2 linked regions of the Caulobacter sp. FWC2 genome follow. The protein of the gene in region 1 interacts with the protein of each later gene in a pairwise test. Links are inferred from orthologs where the notes say so. Each region holds a gene or a part of one and is shown on either strand. Other genes may lie near its edges. The genes, in order: rpe and eno.

Region 1 (7,549 bases):
GCACCAGCGCCAGGGCGGGCAGACCTTGGAAGTCGCTTCCGGCGGGATCCCCCGTGTCGTCGGGCCGGAAGCGGCGTCGCCACAGCGTCGCGGCGAACGGCCCGGCGGCGGCCAGGATCTGGATGATCGCCGCCGGAAGGATCTGGTGTTGGGCCAAGGGGACGCCGCTGAGCAGCAGCAGGCCGACGATCGTCGCGCCGCCCGCCTTGCCCCACAGGCGCAGGGCCGAGATCGAGAACCCCGTCGCGCCGATCAGCCCCGCATAGGCCGTCAAGGCCAGCGGCGACCAGTCCGGCAGGCCGGTGAAGGCGGGCGTCAGTACGGCGCCGACCATGGCCACCAGGGCCAGGGGCTCGCCGTGTCGTAGTGACAAGCCCAGCAAGCCCAGCGAGACGCCGGCGGCCAGAACGGCGGCTAGGCCTAGAGGGATCAGGTGATAGAGCCCGTGGGCCGCACAGATCGCGCCGTACAGGGTGACCGCCCCCGCCCCGGCCGAGACGGCGGCGGCCAGCAGGTGGCGACCGCCGACGACCGACGGCGCCTGGCGCAGGATCCACTCGCTGGCGCCCAGCATCGCCGCGCCCAGGATCACGGCCAGGGCGATGCGGAATTCGGGAATGAACAGCCCGCGCTGGGCGGCATAGGCCACCAGCAGCAGGCCGCCCAGCGCCAGACCGCCGCCGCCGATCCAGGCCAGGCCGTTCTCGGACAGCCACGTGGAGACCGACTCGCGGTTGATCCTGGGTGGCGGTAGGGACGCGGCCGCAACGCGGGGCGCCTGTGCGAGCTCGGGTGTCGGAACCCTGGGCTGGACAGGTTCAGGGACGGCTTTCGGCTCAAGCGCAGGCGGGGGCGCCGCCATCCGCTCGGCGATCGCCGAGGTTTCCGCTGGCGGCGGGACGGGCTCGAGGGCCACGCGCGGCGCGGCGTCGGCGGCGTCCAGCCGCCGCTCGAGCTTCCGGATCTGCTGGCCCTGTCGATAGATCCAGGCCCCCAGAGCCAGGATCACAAGCCATTCCATGTCGTGCGTCCCGTCCGGCGAATTGAGCGGCCCCGCCTTGGTATGCGAGGACGGTGCTCAATGAAACCTTAAGTCGCAGGCCGCGCCCTCACCCCAGCTCCAGCGCCCGCAGCACCGCGAACTGGTCGTAGTAGGGCCGCTCGCAGATGATCTTGTCGCTGCCGGACGCGAACTCGAAGCTGGCGGCCATGCGGATGCGGAAGGCCTTGCCGGTCGGCTCGACCGTGCGGCCGGGGATCTTCAGCGGCCCCAGATGCGTGCCGGTCAGCCAGAACTCGACCAGCACCGTGTCGCCGGCGTGGGCGATGGCGATGACCTCGTTGCCCTGGTCCGGGAACGGCGTGCGCGAGGCGGCGAAATAGCCGCGCACGGCGGCCTCGCCGTCGAACACCGCGCCGCCGCCGTGCATCTCGTAGCGCGGATGCTCGAAAGTGGCGATCACCGCGTCCCAGTCGTGGACGCACTCCAGCGCCATGTGGTCGCGCACCACCTGGATGCGGCGTTCAGCAAGGTCTTCCAAGACGTTCGCTCCCTTTGTTTCAGAGGAGCCTGACAGCCTCAGAAGTCGACCGCCACGCCCTTCTTCTCCCAGTCGCCGAAGCGAGTCGGCTCGGGGCCCTCGCGGCCGCCCTTTTCCAGCGGCAGGGCGGCGGCCTCTTCAGCGGCGCGGCGGGCGGCGGCCTCTTCCAGCGCGCGGCGGGCGGCGGGGCTCAGAGCCTTGCCCGGCGCGGCGCCGGGGACTTCGCCAGGGAGATCGGAAGCGGCGATTTCAGGCGGCGCGGACGGGTTGGACGGCTCGGACATGGGTGGATTCTAGCATTTTTCGTCCGTCTCGCCGCGCGATTTTTCCGCAAGACGCTTGCGCTCGCCCTTGCCTTTGGGGCACGGCGGGGCGGTGACTCAAGAACTGAACGACGGCCTCCCCGCCCGGGAAGCCGCCCTGACCCTGATCGACGCGGCCCTCTCGCGCCGCGGCGGCATCGATGAAGCCGCCTCCGCCAACGGTTTCCGCTTCCTGGAGCCGCGTGAGCGGGCCTTCGCGCGCGCCCTGGCCATGGCCGTGCTGCGCCACCTCGGCCCCATCGACCGCGCCCTGGCCGCCAAGCTGCAGAAGGCCCCGCCGGACCGGGTGATGCACCTGCTGCGCCTCGGTGCGGCCCAGGCCTTCTATCTGGAGGTCCCGGCCTTTGCCGCCGTGGCCACCTCGGTCGAGCTGGCCGGGGCCAACAAGGCCAGCCGTCCGTTCAAGGGGCTGGTCAACGCGGTGCTGCGCGGCCTGCTGCGCGATCCGCCGCCGACCAACGATCCCACCTTGCTGGCCCCGCCCTGGCTCTATTCGCGCTGGGTGGCCGCGTTCGGCGAGGCGACGGCCCGCGAGATCGCCAGTCAGATCGCCCTGGAGCCCGCCACCGACCTCTCCCTGAAGCCCTCCGCCGACGCGGCCGTGCTGGCCGAAGCGCTGGAGGCCGAGATCCTCGACGGCGGAACCCTGCGCGTGCGCCGCAAGGGCGATGTCGCCGCCTGGCCGAACTTCGAGGACGGGACCTGGTGGGTGCAGGACGCCGCCGCCGCCATCCCCGCCCGCCTGCTGGACGTCAAGGCCGGCGACAGCGTGCTCGACCTCTGCGCCGCGCCCGGCGGCAAGACCCTGCAGCTGGCCGCCGCCGGCGCGAGCGTCGTGGCCCTGGACCGCTCGGCCGCGAGGCTCAAGCGTGTCGCCGAGAACCTGGAGCGCATGGGCCTGACCGCCGAGATCGTCGCCGCCGACGCGGCCGCCTGGGAGGACGCGCGCACCTTCGACGCCATTCTGCTGGACGCCCCTTGCAGCGCCACCGGCACCTTCCGCCGCCATCCGGACGTGCTGTGGGCCGCCCGCCCCGGCGACGTGGCCAGCCTGGCCGGCGTGCAGTCGAAGATCCTCGACAGCGCCGCCGACCGCCTCAAGCCCGGCGGCCGCCTCGTCTACACCGTGTGCTCGCTCGAGCCGGAAGAGGGCGAGGCCCAGGTCGAGGCCTTCCTGGCGCGCCGCAAGGACATGGCGCTGGAGCCGATCACCGCCGGCGAAGGCGGGTCTCCCGAGGCCAGCCTGACCGCGCGCGGGACCCTGCGCCTGCTGCCGCATCAGCGCGACGGCGGCCAGGACGGCTTCTTTGCCGCGCGGTTTCGTAAGGCGACAGCCTAGGCGGATGACAGATTAACCTGGGACGGTTATCCCAGGACCATGACCGCGCCGCTTATCGCCCCCTCGATCCTCGCCTCCGACTTCGCCAAGCTGGGCGAGGAAGTCGCCGCCATCGAGGCGGCCGGCGCCGACTGGGTCCATGTCGACGTGATGGACGGCCATTTCGTGCCCAACATCACGCTCGGCCCCGACATCGTCAAAGCCATCCGGCCGCACGCCAAGATCCCGTTCGACGTGCACCTGATGATCAGCCCGGCGGACCCATACCTGGAAGCGTTCCGCGCCGCCGGGGCCGACCTGATCAGCATCCATCCCGAGGCCGGTCCGCACCTGCACCGTTCGCTCAAGCACATCCGCGAGCTGGGGGCCAAGGCCGGGGTGGTGTTCAACCCGTCGACCGGCCTGGACCACGTCGAGTGGATCCTGGAGGACGTCGACCTGCTGCTGGTCATGTCGGTCAATCCCGGCTTCGGCGGCCAGAGCTTCATCCCCGGCCAGCTGCGCAAGGTCGAGGCCCTGCGCAAGCTCGTGGACAAGGCCGGTCTCGACATCATCATCGAGGTCGACGGCGGCGTGACCCCGGCGACCGCCCCGCAATGCGTCGCGGCGGGCGCCACCGCCCTGGTCGCCGGCTCGGCGGTGTTCAAGGGCGGTCCAGCCACCTATGCCGACAACATCCGCGCGCTGAAGGGCGGCTGACCCCAAGCGATGGCCGTCAAGCGTTCCGCCAGCGGCTCGAAGTTCCCCGCGTCTAGACGCGGCGGCGTCCTATGGGAGGCCATCGGCGCCGAGCTGTCCGGCCACGTCGCCCGCGAGTGGTACGGCTCGGGCCCGCATCGCCTGCTGATCGCCTTCCCGCGCCCCGAAGGCCTCTCCGCCCGGCCGCATGAGCCGCGTCCGGTCGATCCCGAGCATGGCAAGAAGATCCTGGCCGGAACCCTGACCCTGGACGGCGGCGCCCTGCGCCTGGGTCCCGACGGCGACCCGTTCGACACCGCCAGCCCCTCGCGCCGCTTCGCCGTCAGCCTGCACCGGTTCGACTGGCTGCCGGACCTGGCCGCCGCCGGCTCGGACGGCGCCCGCCGCTCCCTGCGGCTGATCGACGACTGGCGGCGGGTGTTCGGCAAGTGGAACGCCTTCTCGTGGAGCCCCGAGTGCCTGGAGCGCCGGGTCTTCCACCTGGCCTGCGCCGCCAAGACCCTGGCCGCCGAGGGCAGCGACGCCGAGATCGCCGACCTGACCCGCGACCTGGCCCGCCAGGCCCGCCACCTGGTCGAGATCACCGCCGCCCCCGCCCGCATCCTGGAGCGCGCCGCCGTCGCCACGCTGGCCGGCTGCGTCCTGGCCGGCAAACCGGGCGAGCGGCTGATCGACAAGGGCCTCAAGGCCCTGCTGCGCCACCTCGACAGGATGGTGCTGGCCGACGGCGGCCACGCCACGCGCTCGCCCGAGGCCGGGGTCGAGCTCTTGTTCGACCTCTTGACCCTGGACGACGCCCTGGGCCAGCGCGGCCGGCCCAGCCCCGAGGCCCTCTCGCGGGCCATCGACCGCCTGTCGAGCGCCGCGCGGTTCTTCACGCTGGGCGACGGGCACCTGGCGGCCTTCCATGGCGGCGAGGCGATCGCCCAGCCACGCATCGCCGCCGCCCTGGCCCACGACGACGCCGGCCCGCGCCCGCTGAACGCCGCCCCGCACAGCGGCTATCACAAGATGATCGGCGGCAGCATCGAGCTGATCGCAGACTGTGGCCCGCCCCCGGCCGGCCCCTTGAGCGTCGCGGCCTGCGCCCAGCCGGCCGCCGTCGAGATCGTCTGCGCCAAGGACCGCCTGATCACCAGCTGCGGCTGGAGCCCCGAGGCCACCGGCGCCAACGCCTTCCGCCTGTCCGACGCAGCCTCGACCGTCTCGGTCGGCGACGGCTCGGCCGGCCGGCCGCTGTCGGGCTTCCGCGCCAAGGCCCTGGGTCCCTGGCTGGTCGACGGCGCCCTGCAGGTCGAGGCCAAGCGCCACGACGACGTCGGCGGGGTGTGGCTGGACATCGTCCACGACGGCTGGCGCCATGTGGGCCTGCAGCACGCCCGCCGCCTGTTCCTCGACGCGGTCAATGACGAGCTGCGCGGCGAGGACAGCCTGACCCCCTTCGCCGGCCCCGCCGACCCCAATGGCCCGCGCCGCTACCTGCCGTTCGCGGTGCGCTTCCACCTGCACCCCGAGGCCCGCGCCTCGATCGCCCGCGACGGCAAGAGCGTGCTGATCCGGGGACCCAGCAACATCGGCTGGTGGCTGCGAAACGACGCCGTCGACGTCGAGATCGCCCCCACCGCCCACTTCGACCACGGCCTGGCCCGCAAGGCCGGCCAGATCGTGCTGAAGAGCCAGGTGCGCCCGGAAGTCGGGGCCAAGATCCGCTGGAAACTGACCCGGGCGGAGGGGTAGCGCCGATGGGCTTCGACCGAAGGCCGCCGCTGGACCCGGGCCGGGCGCGGCAGGCGCCGGAATACACGGCCGACGAGGTGTCCGAGGTTTTTGACGCCCTAACGGCGGACGCGCCGGAGATCCTGGCGGTGCTGGCGCGGGAGGCGCGGGAGCCGGGGAGCGTGGCGGCGGGGGACTATGACGACGCCTACGACCGGATGCTGACGTACCTGTTCGAGCGGGGGTACGTGCACACGCATATCGAGATGGCGATGGTGTTTCGGGCGGTGCGGGAGAGGGTTGGGGTTTAGCGGGCTTTAGTGGCTGTTGTCGGATGAGCCGCCTGATGAACGGTGGTCGACCAGCCCAAGGCCGAACAGCAGCTATGCTCTCACGATCGTGATTGGCCCACACACCACACACCACAAAGAACAACACGAGCACATGTGGGAGGGGATTGCCCCCACGCGAGAGAGGCGCCATCGTGCTTGCACACGAGGGATTCTCCCATGAACGACTTCATCCTTGCTGCAGAGAATGAGTTGGCCAGTATCGGGTTGGCAAAGATGCAGCTCGAGATGAAGGAAAGTCAGCTCAGGTTGCTCATCTCTCTCTATAGAGCTGACCCGACATACGTCCCCCCGATGCGGTCACAATTCGCCCCATCGCTTGAGCCGAAAAAGATCAACCGACCGATCAATAAGGATCGCGAACACGCCCTTTCGTTGGCAGCAGAGGCCATTAAGGGGCGACGAGCCCCGACACGGACCGCCGAAATCTACGAAATCATTGAGCCTCTGGGTGCGAAAATCGGCGGTGCCGAGCCGAAGAGTAACCTCAGTGCAATGCTGCACCATTCGCCGCTATTCCGCTCCCACGGACGACGAGGCTGGACCTTGGCTGAGGAAAATATCGTCCTTGAAGACGATGACGATGGCGATGACGAAGGCACAGCGCTCGACTTCTCGGAGCCGACAACGGAAGACGACGATTCGATTGCATGACGCCCAGCGAAGCGCTGAAGACGCCAGAAACGAAAACGGCCCACGTCAGAGACGAGGGCCGCTCGTGCATTGAATGAGGCCGGGAAACGGCGACTTCCAAAGCCGGTCAGAGGGCAAGAAGCTCGCACGCCCTGGTCATTTTGACAACCCATGCAAGGAGCATCCCGCATGGAAATGACCCCCCGCGACTATACCGTTAGCGTCCGTCAGTACCGCCGCGTCCGTGAGGGCCTGGAGGAGGACGTGTGTCGTCATAAGCGTCGCCCTCGCCGCTGGTACCGACGTCCGAAGCCGCCTCAGCCCCTGTAACACCGACGCAGAAGACCGCTGGGGACCAACCCAGCGGTCGACCGGTCGGCGCCATATCGGCCTTCGGCGCGCGCCCCACGGTCGGAGCCCTCCTTAAATCTCTTGGAGGCTGCAGCGTGCAGGGCTGTCCAGGTCAGTCAAGGACGGCTTCGCCGCCGCGCGCGGCCGGTCGCAGACCGGTCCTTGAGTGACCTGGACAGCCCTGCGATCGTCTCGCCGTGAGATGTAAGGGGGGGCGCTCTTCCGGGGCGGAAGGGCGGTTTGGACGGGAAGAGGTCGCGCACGCACCGGAAACCCTCTCTCTTTGAGAGAGGGAGGGGCCCGCCGCGTAGCGGTGGGAGGGTGAGAGGTTTCACCGGTGGCCGGGGAAGCCTGGACCGTTCCGCCGCGCGTTTCGTCAGTGCCTTGTCCGGAGAGGGTGTAACCTCTCACCCTCCCACGCCGCAGGCGTGGGCCCCTCCCTCTCTCAAAGAGAGAGGGGATTGAGCACGCTCTATCCCCGGCGTTCGCTCCACCGAACCCCACGAAATCAGCCACTTCCAACTTTTTCGCGCCCCTGCATCATCGGCGTTGAATCCGCCCCGATACTCAGAGCTGTCCCCGTCGCGGGGGAGGGCG
Region 2 (7,563 bases), 2.7 Mb from region 1 along the record:
CTTGCGGCGGGATGAATTCATTGGCCAGGACGATGCGGCCCTTGCCCGCCAGGAGCAAGGGCCGCGCCGGTCTTAGCGGTAGCTGACCGCCTTGGCCGCCTTGACGATCTTTTCGACCGAAGGCAGCGACAGGACTTCCAGGTTGGCCGCATAGGGCAGCGGAACATCTTCCTGGTGCACCCGCAGCGGCGGAGCGTCCAGATAGTCGAAGCCGAACTCGGTGATCCGGGCGACGACCTCGGCGCCGATGCCCATCGGGCCCCAGCCTTCCTCGACCGTGACCAGGCGGTTGGTCTTCTTGACGCTTTCCAGGACGGTGGCGTGGTCCATCGGACGGATCGTGCGCAGGTCGACGACCTCGGCCGAAATGCCTTCCTTCTCCAGCTCCTCGGCCGCCTTCAGGGCGAAGCCCACCATGCGGCTGTAGGCGACCAGGGTGACATCCGTGCCTTCGCGGCGGACCTTGGCCTTGCCGATCGGCACGACCCAGTCCTCGACGTCCGGAATATCGAACTCGTGGCCGTACATCATCTCGTGTTCGAGGAAGACGACCGGGTTCGGATCGCGGATCGCGGCCTTCAGCAGGCCCTTGGCGTCGGCCGCGTCATAGGGCGCGATGACCTTAAGGCCCGGGACATTGCCGTACCAGGCGGCGTAGTCCTGACTGTGCTGGGCGCCGACGCGCGAGGCCGCGCCGTTCGGGCCGCGGAACACGATCGACGACTTGATCTGACCGCCCGACATGTAGAGCGTCTTGGCGGCCGAGTTGATGATGTGGTCAATCGCCTGCATGGCGAAGTTCCAGGTCATGAACTCGACGATCGGCTTCAGGCCGGCCATCGCCGCGCCGACACCCATGCCGGCGAAGCCGTGCTCGGTGATCGGGGTGTCGATGACGCGCTTGTCGCCGAACTCCTGCAGCAGTTCGCGGCTGACCTTGTAGGCGCCCTGGTACTGGGCGACTTCCTCGCCCATCAGGAACACGCGGTCGTCGCGGCGCATTTCCTCGGCCATGGCGTCGCGCAAAGCGTCGCGGACCGTGATCTTCTTCATCGGCGCGCCGGCCGGGATTTCCGGATCGGCGAAGGTCGAGGCGGCCGAGATCGGGCCTGCAGCGGCGGGAGCAGCCGCCACCGGAGCCGGAGCGGCTTCAGCGGCGACGGGAGCAGCAGCCGGAGCGGCCGGAGCTGCGGCTTCACCCTCGCCCTTCAGGCGGGCGATCAGGGTGTTGACCTTTACGTTTTCGCTGCCGGCCGGAACCAGGATGGCTTCCACCACGCCTTCGTCGACGGCTTCGACTTCCATCGTGGCCTTGTCGGTCTCGATTTCGGCGATCACGTCGCCAGCCTTGATGGTGTCGCCTTCCTTGACGAGCCACTTGGCCAGGGTGCCTTCCTCCATCGTGGGGGAAAGCGCGGGCATCAGGATGTCCGTCACTGAGCGGCCTCCAGGTAGACGTCGGTATACAGTTCCGAGGGATCAGGCTCGGGGCTCGTGCGGGCGAACTCGGCGGCTTCGGCGACGATGCGCTTCACGTCCGCGTCGACGCTCTTCAGGTCGTCCTCGGTGACGCCGGCCGCAGCCAGGCGTTCCTTGATGTGGTCGATCGGGTCGCGGGTCGTCTTGACCTCGTCGACCTCTTCCTTGGTGCGGTACTTGGCCGGGTCCGACATCGAGTGGCCGCGATAACGGTAGGTCTTCATCTCGAGGATGTACGGACCCTGGCCGCTGCGGGCGTGCTCGGTGGCGCGGGCGCCGGCTTCACGGACGGCGACGACGTCCATGCCGTCGACTTCCTCGCCCGGGATCCGGAACGAGGTCCCGCGCTTGTGGAACGCGGTTTCCGAGGCGGCGCGCTCGACGCTGGTGCCCATGGCGTACTGGTTGTTCTCGATCACGTACACGACCGGCAGCTTCCACAGCTGGGCCATGTTGAAGCTCTCGTAGACCTGGCCCTGGTTGGCCGCGCCATCGCCCATGTAGGCGTACGAGACATTGCCATTGCCCTTGTAGTGGTTGGCCAGCGCCAGGCCGGTGCCAAGCGCCACCTGGGCGCCGACGATGCCATGACCGCCGTAGAAGCCGGTGGCGACGTCGAACATGTGCATCGACCCGCCCTTGCCCTTGGACGAACCGCCGGCGCGGCCGGTCAATTCGGCCATGACTTCGCGGGGATCCATGCCGGCAGCCAGCATGTGGCCGTGGTCACGGTAGCCCGTGATGATCTGATCGCCTTGTTGCGAGATCGACTGCATGCCGACCGCGATGGCTTCCTGACCGATGTACAGGTGGCAGAAGCCGCCGATCAGACCCATGCCGTACAGCTGGCCGGCGCGCTCCTCGAAGCGGCGGATCAGCAGCATGTCCTGATAGAATTTCAAGAGTTCGTCTTTGCCGACGAAGGCGTTGACACCGGTGTCTACCGCCTTCCCCTCTGAGGCCTCAGCCTTGCGCGTACGCGCCATTCAAATCTCCCTGGCCAATCTTCATCGCGGCCTTCGTCCTGAGAGCGCCACCCGCCGAAAAAACGTCGGTTCCGCGTGGGAGGCGCTCTGGTGTCTTGCCAAGATCAATCCGGGATCGGGTGATCCACGAGCTGACCGACAGCCGATTCCAGGAATAGGCGACCCGTCAGCTCGGACGCTTGACCCGGATCACATAGTCCCTCGGGTCGGCATATCCTAGAAGCGAACGCGCGCGTTCCTCCAGGAGATCAGCCGACAGACTGCCGTTGCGTAATAGACGAGCACGGGCCTCAAGGTCCATCCTCTCCGCGCGTATCTTCCTGAGTTCCTTTGTTTTTGCTGCGAGGTCCGCATTGCGCTGCGAAATGGACAGCAGGCCTCGATCACCTGTCAGAGCATGAAAGGCGAAGTAGAAAATCAGGAAAAAGATCGCCGCAGTCGGCAGGAAGGGTTGCAGTCGGGCGAACATCTCAAGGCCCTAGAGAGGGATTCGTAGGATCGCCGACCGTGCTTAACGCCTTCTAAATCCAGGCGTTGAGCAGGGTCTTTGACAGTTCGCCGGTCAGGCGAACGATGCTTTCACGTGAGATCGTTTCACGCGTATCTAGATACTGCGCCGCCGAAGCCATTTCGCGACCGCGAACAGCGCAGAAATGGTCTCGTTTGAAACCACTGCAGCGCTTTTAGAAAATTTGTGGGTTAACGCGGTCGCGGACCGGAGGAACGCGTTCGGAGTCCGGCCCGGCGGCGAGAATCGCATCCAAAACGCAAATGGCGCGGCCCCTTTCGGAAGCCGCGCCTTCGCCCGTTTCAGCGATTTGAAAGGACCTAGCGGCCCTTCAGCGCCGCGCGAGCGGCGTAGACACCTTGGTCGTCCAGCATCTCTTCGATGCGCAGCAGTTGGTTGTACTTGGCGGTGCGGTCCGAGCGGGCCAGCGAGCCGGTCTTGATCTGACCGCAGTTCAACGCGACGGCCAGGTCGGCGATCGTGCTGTCCTCGGTTTCGCCCGAGCGGTGGCTCATGACGCTGGTGTAGCCATGGCGGTGCGCCAGATCGACGGCGTCGATGGTTTCCGACAGCGTGCCGATCTGGTTGACCTTCACCAGGATCGAGTTGGCCAGACCCTTATCCAGGCCCATTTGCAGACGCTTGGGGTTGGTCACGAACAGGTCGTCGCCGACCAGTTGGACCTTCTTGCCCAGAGTGTCGGTCAGCAGCTTCCAGCCGTCGAAGTCGTCCTCAGCCATGCCGTCCTCGATCGACAGGATCGGGAACTTCGAGGCCAAGCCGGCCAGGTAGTCGACCATCTGCGCCGGGTCGAGCGACTTGCCCTCGCCTTCCAGCTCGTACTTGCCGTTCTTGAAGAACTCGGTCGAGGCGACGTCCAGGCCCAGGACGAAGTCCTCGCCGGCTTTGTAGCCGGCCTTCTCGCCAGCCTTGACGATGAAGTCGAGCGCGGCTTCGGCCGACGCCAGGTTCGGGGCGAAGCCGCCCTCGTCGCCGACGTTGGTGTTGTGGCCGGCGTCCTTCAGGGCCTTCTTCAGGGCATGGAAGATCTCGGCGCCCATGCGCAGGCCTTCACGGAAGCTGGGGGCGCCGGTCGGCAGGATCATGAATTCCTGGATGTCGATCGGGTTGTCGGCGTGGGCGCCGCCGTTGATGATGTTCATCATCGGGGTCGGCAGCACGCGGGCGTTCACGCCGCCGACGTACTTGTAGAGCGGCTGGCCGGCCGACTCGGCGGCGGCCTTGGCCGTCGCCAGCGAGACGCCGAGGATGGCGTTGGCGCCCAGGCGGGACTTGTTCGGCGTGCCGTCCAGCTCGATCAGCAGGTTGTCGACGCGGCGCTGGTCCTCGGCGTCCACGCCCGACAGGGCGTCGAAGATCTCGCCATTGACCGCGTCCACGGCCTGCAGGACGCCCTTGCCCAGGTAGCGGGCCTTGTCGCCATCACGCTTCTCATTGGCTTCGTGAGCGCCGGTCGAGGCGCCCGACGGAACCGCGGCGCGGCCAAACGCGCCGTCGTCCAGGATCACGTCGACTTCGACGGTCGGGTTGCCCCGGCTGTCGAGAATTTCGCGGGCGATGATGTCGACGATCTCGGTCATGAGCTGCTCCTAGAGGCCAAAAGGCGCGGTGGCTTTAGCCGCCATGCGCTTCGGGCGCAACTTGACTTCCTTTTCGGCGAACGACTGATCGCCGGTCACGAAGTCGGAAGCTGACCTCAGACGTTGTAGATCGGCGTCAGCCCGCTCCTCTGGCCCAGCTTGAACAGGACGCGGTCAGAGCCGAAGTCCAGCTCGACCTTGGCGAACAGCTTCAGCACGTCCACGCCCAACAAGGCCGCTGGCCGGTCGTTCAGCGACCAGACGTCGAAGATGTGCACATCTGCAAAGGCCATCGGGATGTTGGTCAGCTGCAGATTGCCCATGGTGATCGACGGCACGACGCGGAATTCGCCCAGATAGACCTCGCCACCAGCCGTCAACAGGCGCGCCGGCTTGACGATGTCCGAGGTGCGACGACGCTTGGCGGCGATCGCTCGCTGAAGCGCCAGATTGCCGATCGAGACGCCGCCGCCGGAATCGATGAAGGCGACCGAGCGCGTGCCGGAAATCCGGGCGTCGGTCAGGGTCAGGCGTCCGAAGCGGGCGTCCGCCGGCACCGAGATCTCGTCGGCCCTGCGCGTCATCTCCGAGAAGAACTGGCTGCGGCGGATCAGGATCTGCCGCTTGCGGAAATCCATGACGACGTTGCGCCGGTCCAGGATGTCGACGCCCAGCAGACCGTCGGCCCCGACCCGTTCGTAGGGCAGCACGGGCAGCACCGCCGCGCCCATGCGGGCTTCGCCGGCCTTCATGCTGTCGATCCGCGCGGTCGGACTGGTGATGGCGCTGGAGATGCCGTGGATGATGATCTGGGGACCGGCCGGCAGGTTGAGCTTCTCGGCCACGGCCGGAGTTAGCACGCTGCGCCCGGCGCCGGTGTCCACCACGAAGTTGAAGGGCCCCCGCCCGTTGATCTCGACGTCGACGGTGAGACGGTCATCGTCGTCCAGCGAGGCGTCCAAGATCAGCAAGCCGTCGTCCGGCAGCGTCGTCGCCGGCGGCAGAGTCTGAGGCACGGAAGCGGGGGTTATGGCCTGGGCCATGGCCGTCGACGCGGCCCCGGAAAGCCCTAGTCCTGAAATCCCCAGTCCCGCCGTGATGTTTCGGCGTGTGAGCATGGGCGTACCTCCCGGCGCGGAGGCTAACACCTTTTTTACACGTACGACGAAAATACGACGAAAAACGCCGCCCGGGCGAACCAGGCGGCGCTTTCGAAATCGTCACTGACGAAAGGAGACCTTAGTCTTCCTTGGGGGTCAGGATCTGCTTGCCGTTGTACATGCCGGTCTTCAGATCGACATGGTGCGGACGGCGCAGCTCGCCGGTGTCCTTGTCCTCGATGAACGAGTTAGCGCCCAGGGCGTGGTGCGACCGGCGCATGTTCCGGCGAGAAGGCGAAGTTTTTCTTTTAGGAACGGCCATCGAAGTGACTCTGCTCGTTGAGCGTGAAAATCGAGAGCGGCGACTCGGGGGTGCCCAGGTCGCCGCGTGAGGGCGCGCTTATGCCCGAATCTCTTCGGGGATGCAACACCGTGCTTTAGACCAGTCGACCATGCTCCTTGGCCGCGGCGATGAAGCTGGCGAAAAGCGGGTGCGGGGCGAACGGACGGCTCTTCAGTTCCGGGTGATACTGCACCCCGATGAACCACGGATGGTCGTCCCGCTCGACGATCTCGGGCAGCACGCCGTTGGGTGAGCGGCCGGTCAGTTTCAGGCCGGCGTCCTCCATCAGGTGGGCGTAGCCGATATTGACCTCGTAGCGGTGCCTGTGGCGCTCGCTGATCTCGGTCGAGCCATAGATCTCGGCGACCTTCGATCCCGAGGTCAGGACGGCGTCATAGGCCCCCAGGCGCATGGTGCCGCCAAGGTCGTCGTTGGCGCGACGCTGGACGGTCTCGTTGCCCTTGATCCACTCGGTCATGATGCCGACCACGGGACGCTCGGTAGGGCCGAACTCGGAGGAGCTGGCGTCCTTGATGCCGGCGACGTTCCGCAGGGTCTCGATGACCGCCATCTGCATGCCGAAGCAGATGCCGAAGTACGGCACCTTGCGCTCCCGGGCGAACTGGGCCGCGCGGATCTTGCCTTCCGCGCCCCGTTCGCCGAAGCCGCCGGGCACCATGATGGCGTGGGCGTTCTCCAGGCGGGCCGCGGCCGCGCCCTCGTCGCCTTCGAAGGTCTCGCTCTCGACCCAGTCCAGGTTGACCTTGACCTTGTTGGCCAGGCCGCCGTGGTGCAGGGCCTCGATCAGCGACTTGTAGGCGTCCTTGAGCACCGTGTACTTGCCGACCACGGCGATGGTGACCTCGCCGTCGGGATGCTGGACGGTCTCGTCGATGGTCTTCCAGCGCGCTAGGTCGGGCTCTGGCGCGTCCTGCATACCGAAGACGTCGAGGACTTCGGCGTCCAGGCCCTGCTCGTGATAGTCGATCGGCACGGCGTAGATGGACGAGGAGTCCATCGCCTGGATGACCGCGCTGGGGCGGACATTGCAGAACTGGGCGATCTTGCGCTTTTCCTCGGCCGGGATCTCTTGCTCGCAGCGGCACAGCAGGATGTCCGGCTGGATGCCGATCGAGCGCAGTTCCTTGACCGAGTGCTGGGTCGGCTTGGTCTTCATCTCGCCGGCCGTCTTGATGAACGGCAGCAGCGTCAGGTGCAGGTAGCAGCTCTGGCCGCGCGGCAGGTCCTGGCGCAGCTGGCGGATGGCTTCGAAGAACGGCAGGCCCTCGATGTCGCCGACCGTGCCGCCGATCTCGACCAGCACGAAGTCGACCGGCTTCTTGCCCGTCTCGTCCATGGCGGGCGACAGGACGAAGTCCTTGATCTCGTTGGTGACGTGCGGAATCACCTGGACGGTCGCCCCGAGGTAGTCGCCGCGGCGCTCCTTCTCGATTATCGTCTTGTAGATCTGGCCCGTCGTGATGTTGTCGGCCTTCTTGGCCGACACGCCGGTGAAGCGCTCGTAGTGACCCAGGTCGAGGTCGGT

What was found.
Region 2: the proteins of rpe (region 1) and eno interact in binary tests that used the Escherichia coli proteins (3 or more experiments, as listed by UniProt). The link is inferred for Caulobacter sp. FWC2 from one-to-one orthologs.

What each region holds. Positions count from the first base shown.
Region 1 is NZ_PEBF01000001.1:5,017,206-5,024,754, forward strand. What follows is about bases 2,212-5,072. They hold rpe (ribulose-phosphate 3-epimerase), read left to right. Parts: upstream 2,212-3,242; coding sequence 3,243-3,902; downstream 3,903-5,072. Other genes in these bases: CSW62_RS23695 (RsmB/NOP family class I SAM-dependent RNA methyltransferase), read left to right, coding at 2,212-3,203; CSW62_RS23705 (heparinase II/III family protein), read left to right, coding at 3,912-5,072. Also shown: CSW62_RS23680 (DUF2339 domain-containing protein), read right to left, coding at 1-1,021; CSW62_RS23685 (ester cyclase), read right to left, coding at 1,110-1,541; CSW62_RS23690 (DUF1674 domain-containing protein), read right to left, coding at 1,580-1,825; more of CSW62_RS23695, read left to right, coding at 1,917-2,211; more of CSW62_RS23705, read left to right, coding at 5,073-5,639; CSW62_RS23710 (hypothetical protein), read left to right, coding at 5,645-5,929; CSW62_RS23715 (hypothetical protein), read left to right, coding at 6,128-6,622. UniProt on the Escherichia coli protein: Catalyzes the reversible epimerization of D-ribulose 5-phosphate to D-xylulose 5-phosphate.
Region 2 is NZ_PEBF01000001.1:2,331,165-2,338,727, reverse strand. What follows is about bases 2,435-5,309. They hold eno (phosphopyruvate hydratase), read right to left. Parts: upstream 4,575-5,309; coding sequence 3,294-4,574; downstream 2,435-3,293. Other genes in these bases: CSW62_RS11190 (aspartyl protease family protein), read right to left, coding at 4,691-5,309; CSW62_RS11200 (septum formation initiator family protein), read right to left, coding at 2,632-2,934; pdhA (pyruvate dehydrogenase (acetyl-transferring) E1 component subunit alpha), read right to left, coding at 2,435-2,465. Also shown: CSW62_RS11210 (pyruvate dehydrogenase complex E1 component subunit beta), read right to left, coding at 73-1,437; more of pdhA, read right to left, coding at 1,434-2,434; more of CSW62_RS11190, read right to left, coding at 5,310-5,692; rpmF (50S ribosomal protein L32), read right to left, coding at 5,814-5,996; CSW62_RS11180 (CTP synthase), read right to left, coding at 6,112-7,563. UniProt on the Escherichia coli protein: Catalyzes the reversible conversion of 2-phosphoglycerate (2-PG) into phosphoenolpyruvate (PEP). It is essential for the degradation of carbohydrates via glycolysis.